2 regions of the Vibrio cholerae genome follow, and region 1 is predicted to be linked to the other one. Evidence: predicted binding sites of a transcription regulator. Region 1 holds the regulator's gene; the other holds the start of a gene.
The links. The regulator PurR, encoded in region 1, represses purine synthesis genes. The targets are predictions, from matches to a motif close to TNANGNAAACGTTTNCNTNA.

Region 1 (3,181 bases):
GTGCTGCACGCGCTTCATTGAGGATAGAGTCTGGATGACTCCAACAATCTTCAGGTAGAGCGTAGTACTTAGTTACAACGGGGAAGCCACGTTTTTTGTAAACATAAGGTTCATAACCTTGCTGTTTATACTTTTCGATTGTGGCGTCATCTGCACGGATGTGCAGCGTATCGTTAACCACAAGCGCAAACATAGTTTCGTCGACGAAAATACCAAAGCCACCAAACATTGAACGAGATTTAACACGTCCTAGCTGCTCAAAGAGCCGCATTGAATCTTTTAATACTGGTTTATCCATGCTGTTAGTCTCGGAGTATTGTTACATACGCCACCAAGTCAGGTCCGAGAAAATTAGCAAAAGCATGCATTCATAGTGTCAATGATGAGTCAACAAAGTGTATGCATTTTGCCATCGGTAACCCCGCTACCTACCACGTCTTCTGGTTTAGGCCGGAGGCTTTGCGTCCCACTCTTTCGAATGGTTTGCCCTGTGCGTGACATTTTTCCTGATAAAAATTAATCATTCTTGGGTCATTCTCACATACTGATATTTCAAATGTGAGAATGAGCCCTACTAATAATACTCGCACTACATATGTTTTGTCATATTTATGTGACAAGCTTTCAAATATAGGCGTTATGAATTGTCAAGAAAGTTAGGATTTTGTCAAGTCTTTCACCGTGTCGCGCTCTACGATCTCTGGGTGCATTTCGAAAATTCGGCGCTCGTGTTCTTTGTCTTTAATGCGTTCTAGCAAAATTTCAAACGCGTTCTTACCCACACGACGCTTAGGTTGGTGCACTGTGGTCAGTGGTGGAGAGAAGTATTCTGCTAACTCGATATTATCGTAACCGATGACAGACATATCTTCTGGAATACGTATGCCTTTCTGTTGCAAACGGCTCATCAAACCTAATGCCATCGTATCGTTGAAACAGAATACCGCCGTGGGGCGCTTGTCCATCGCAATGATTTTATCCGCCGCTAAAACGGCAGTATCACACTCAAAGTTACCTTCCAAGATCCAATCTTCATTGACGGTCAACTTGGCTTCCGCCATCGCGCGACGGAAACCTTGAATGCGCTCTTGGCATGCGGCTTTGACGAAGTGACCACTCAAACATGCAATCTCAGTGTGACCGCGGTCAGTGAGGTATTTGGTCGCGAGGTAGCCGCCTTCTTCGGAGTTATCGATGATTTTATCGGCGTGCGACGTTTCTGGACCCCAATCCATAACCACTTTTGGAATATCTTTGTGCGCATCCAACATATCTTGCAGCTCTTGGGTCAGGTCTGAACACATCACCAAAATGCCATCAACCCGTTTTTCGGCCAGCATGCGGATATAATCGCGTTGCTTTTCATAGATGCCGCCTGTGTTACATAGGATCAGCGTATAGCCTTGACGGTAACAGTAGCTTTCCACACCGTCGATAACTTCCGAGAAAAACAGGTTAGTAGATTGCGTCACTAACATACCAATCGTGCGAGTGGTATTGCACTTTAAGCTGCGTGCCACGGCACTTGGCGCGTAGTTCAGCTGCTTAACGGCTTCCATCACTTTCTCTTGGGTGGTTTCTGCCACAAAGCGAGTTTTATTGATGACGTGAGAAACGGTAGTGGTTGACACGCCCGCAAGGCGTGCCACATCTTTAATCGTAGCCATAGAGTGTTCCTGTCGATGACTGCTGCCAGCGAATAACATCGGTGGATTTAATCAGCAGAAGTAAGGCGAGACTGAGCGAATCTTCACACTCTGTGCGAGCACATGTCCAACACTATGCCGTACGTAAAGCGCTTCAATCACTATGCCTAAAGTAATAAACCTAAAGTAATAAAAAACAAAAACCGCCGAGAAACAGCGGTTGAAATTTTTACTCGTTTTTATCGTTTGCGGATGGATTTTAGACTGCAAATCTCTCCGTCGCAACGAAATTCATTCACCAAACTATAAGCCATTTCACAATTAATTCGTCTATCCCCTTCCTATTTGACCCTGCCGTGGTGTTGGCTACCACACGAAGCCGTTTGGGATAGATAAAATAGGCTGGCTTTCCGCTTTGCCTGTCTGGCTAATGGGTCTCTTGGATCAGCTCATCAAGACAGTGTTTATCTTGCTGAATAAAGGCTAACGCTAAACGAGCGGCGGCTGAGTACAATCCGAAAGCATCAAATTGAGTGCAACGTTCAGCAAAGGCAGGTAGCCAAGTGAGTAAGTGTTGACTTATGAAGTCGGACTGAGCTTGGAGCGCTAAACTCAGTTGTGCTGAGTGCTCAATTTGGTTAGCACTGATTGCTAGATGCGCTAAAAAATCGAGCTGGATGGCAAGATGATCCTCGGGCTCATTGAGATTTTGTTCAACCTTAACCCCATGTGCGCTGAGTAACTCACGCATTTGCTGCGCAGGCTTGCCATTGAGTAAACCTTGATCGGCATAGACAGAAGCATAGGGCAGGGCGGAATCACGGTCTGATTTCAAAAAGAGATCACAGAAATCTGCAGCGAGCTCCAGCTGTGCATCTTGGCGATCTTGCAAGCGATTGAGCGCCTCGACCAAGTGTTTAACTTCGCGGCTCAAGCTTTGCTCATCAGCGAGCCCGCTTAAAAAAGTACGAACTTCTGCTGAGTGATAGCGAGCAATATCTTGCTCGCTCAGTTCTTTAAAAAACAGGCTCGACAGCCACCAATAGATTTCAGCACGCTTTTCATTGAGGATTTTCAGTTCTTGCATCATCTCTGCACTCCCAATCGATGTGTGCTTAGTCTAAACCATAAAAATGAACAGCTATCACGGTGATTGTGACAGTTTGTGAAAAGAAAAGAATAGGTTGTTAATCTGTTAAAAGAAGTTTGCTTTGCATCAAGAAAAAGTGAGGTTTCTCACGATTTTTCTCGAGTTATTAACAAATATGAATAGAATAACCCTGCGATACATCCAGTTATTTAAAATGGTGCATTATGAGCTATCACGTACTTGTGGTTGAAGATGACCTCGTCACGCGAAGTAAGTTAAGTGGTTACTTTCAAAATGAAGGTTACCAAGTGACGGAAGCAGAAAGTGGCGCACAGATGAGAGAAGCGTTAGAGCTCAATGACATCGATCTGGTTTTGCTGGACATTAATTTGCACGGTGAAGACGGTCTGTTATTGACGCGAGAATTACGCAGCCAGTCGGAGAT
Region 2 (3,181 bases), 650 kb from region 1:
TCATGGCATCGCGGCGACCACTTAATTTACGCTCAAGCGCCATTAGGCTGATCAGGTAACGGGTAATTTCGCTACCTGATGGCGTGCTGTCAATCCCTTTGACCAAGCACTCTAAGCCGAGCTTGAGCTGACTTTCGTGACCGAAAACTTCAAGCGTGTTACTTGGATTGGTACAAGTAATCGCTTTGAGCGACGTTTCAAACGCATCAGAATCACAGTACCCATTTTTGGCGACTTGCTGCACAAGTGCCACTGCCTGACAAATGCCAGCGAAAGCGATGGTACGGTCGTAAATTGCGTTAGCCACGTAAATCTCCTAAAAATTGACTTTAAATGCGCTCTTCAATAATGCCGCCACCAAGGCAGATTTCACCTTGATAAAAGACGGCGGATTGTCCCGGAGTCACGGCCACTTGTGGCTCGTCAAACATCACCTTGATGCGGTCATCACTCAGGGGAATGATGGTACAAGCGATGTCACTTTGACGATAACGCGTCTTCACGCTGCAACGTACAGGTTCTGTGATGGGGGTGCGATCAACCCAATGTAACTGAGCCGCCACCAAACCATGCGATTTGAGTAGGGGATGATCCGCGCCTTGTACCGCGATGAGTACGTTGCGTTTGAGATCTTTATCCGCCACATACCATGGCTGTTCGCTGCTCTCTTTCATACCACCAATGTGCAGACCTTTACGCTGTCCGAGAGTGTGGTACATCAAGCCTTGGTGTTCACCAATCACTTTGCCTTCCGGGGTTTCAATTTTACCCGGTTGGGCTGGCAAATAGCGAGATAAGAAGTCGGTAAATTTGCGCTCACCGATAAAACAAATACCGGTTGAATCTTTCTTCTTCGCGGTAATTAAGCCTTGTTCTTCGGCAATGCGGCGTACTTCAGGTTTTTCTAGTTCACCTACTGGGAATAGGCTACGCGCCACTTGCTCATGACTCAGAGTATAAAGGAAGTAGCTTTGGTCTTTATTACCGTCTAAACCGCGCAGCATTTGCGGTTTTTCGCCATTCTGCGGGAAGGTGCGACGCACATAGTGCCCCATGGCAATGTAGTCCGCATCCAGCACTTCATCAGCAAATTCTAAGAAGGCTTTAAATTTGATCTCTTTATTACACAAAATATCTGGGTTAGGAGTACGTCCCGCCTTATATTCCGCGAGGAAGTATTCAAATACGTTGTCCCAGTATTCTGCTGCGAAGTTAATGGTATGAAGTGGGATGCCGAGTTTGTCACACACCGCCTGAGCATCGGCAAGATCTTCCGCCGCAGTACAATACTCTTCGTTATCGTCTTCTTCCCAGTTTTTCATAAACAGGCCTTCCACTTGGTAACCCTGTTGCTTGAGAAGATAGGCTGAAACAGAGGAATCAACCCCTCCAGACATACCGACAATCACTTTCTTTTGGCTGTTTGCGCTGTGCTCTACAGACATCACTTATCTACCACTTGAGGAACTTGGACGGGGATTCTAACAGAAAGAATTTTTCGAGGACAGATCCGAGACGCTAATCACACTTCCCCGAACTTAAGCGCTATGTTGCTAACCTATTGAATCACTTGTGCTCCAAGCGCTAAGAGAAGAGCGCGAAATAAAATCCTCAGCGTGCAAACGTTTGCTTTTTTTTCCTTTATTGCTGCACTAAAAGGTGCGCGGTAGAATCGGCGCTCCTTTCATCCTTGAACCCAAGTAACCTTTATGAAATTTCCTGGCCAACGCAAATCTAAGCATTATTTTCCGGTTCACGCGCGTGATCCTCTGGTCATTCAAGCGCAAGAAAATAAGAAGATGTCGCGCACCCACATTATCGGTATTGATCAAACCCTAGTGGATATTGAGGCCAAAGTCGATTCAGATTTGATTGAGCGTTATGGTTTAAGTAAAGGACACTCATTGGTCATTGATGATCAGGCTGCAGAAGCGTTATACAACGAATTAAAAGAGCAGCGTTTGATTACCAATGAATATGCAGGTGGAACCATAGGGAATACGCTGCATAATTACTCCGTGCTTGCGGATGATCGCTCCACGCTACTGGGTGTGATGAGCCAAGATATTAAAATTGGCAGTTACGGTTATCGCTATCTGTGTAACACTTCTAGCCGGATGGATCTCAACTATTTACAAGGTGTAGATGGTGCTATTGGCCGCTGCTTTGCCTTGATTACCGAAGATGGTGAACGTACTTTCGCGATCAGCGAAGGTCAAATGAACCAATTACGCCCAGACAGTATTCCTGAAAAAATATTTGCTAGTGCTTCTGCATTAGTGATCACGGCTTATTTAGTTCGTTGTAAAGAAGGCGACCCTATGCCGGAAGCAACAATGCGTGCCATTGAATATGCCAAAAAATATGATGTGCCTGTGGTATTAACCCTAGGTACTAAATTTGTTATTCAAGATGATCCGAAATTCTGGCAAGAATTTTTACGTGATCATGTCACTGTGGTGGCAATGAATGAAGATGAAGCATTAGCTTTAACAGGAGAAAGCGATCCGCTCGCAGCCTCAGATAAAGCGTTAGATTGGGTTGATTTAGTACTGTGTACTGCAGGCCCAGTCGGTTTATTTATGGCGGGTTACACCGAAGATTCCGCTAAACGTGAAACGTCATTACCGTTATTACCGGGATCGGTCCCAGAATTTAACCGCTATGAATTTAGCCGTCCTGCCCGTAAAGAGAGTTGTATAAATCCTATTCGTGTTTATTCACATATTTCACCGTATATGGGCGGTCCAGAGAAGATAAAAAATACCAATGGTGCTGGAGACGCAGCATTATCCGCTCTACTGCATGATATGGCTGCTAATAAATACCATAAAGAAAATGTCCCTAACTCAAGTAAGCATCAACATGAGTTTTTAACCTATTCTTCTTTCTCTCAAGTTTGCAAATACTCTAACCGTGCAAGTTATGAAGTATTGGCGCAGCACTCACCACGTCTTTCACGTGGTCTTCCTGAGCGAGAAGATAGCCTTGAAGAGGCTTATTGGGAAAGATAACAAAAAGGCTCCTTCCGGAGCCTTTATCATTTTAGTTTCTGGCAAAATTACAGAGCGAATTCTTCCAGAGATTTACCTTCATCCAGTGCTTTTTGGATCACTGAAGGAGTACGGCCTTGGCCTGTCCAAGTTTTTTCTTCACCGTTGGTGTCGATATACTTGTATTT

Region 2: F0316_RS08465 (inosine/guanosine kinase) is a predicted target of PurR. The motif match lies at 1,615-1,634, and genes of this name have one in related genera.

What each region holds. Positions count from the first base shown of each region.
Region 1 is NZ_CP043554.1:1,184,328-1,187,508, forward strand. It holds gene F0316_RS05680 (TfoX/Sxy family DNA transformation protein) at 1-298, opposite strand, end outside; cyclic di-GMP riboswitch class I at 412-498, opposite strand; gene purR (HTH-type transcriptional repressor PurR) at 657-1,667, opposite strand; gene torD (molecular chaperone TorD) at 2,074-2,736, opposite strand; gene torR (two-component system response regulator TorR) at 2,961-3,181, shown strand, end outside.
Region 2 is NZ_CP043554.1:1,829,580-1,832,760, reverse strand. It holds gene hflD (high frequency lysogenization protein HflD) at 1-307, opposite strand, end outside; gene mnmA (tRNA 2-thiouridine(34) synthase MnmA) at 330-1,445, opposite strand; gene F0316_RS08465 (inosine/guanosine kinase) at 1,710-3,014, shown strand; gene F0316_RS08460 (H-NS family histone-like protein) at 3,062-3,181, opposite strand, start outside.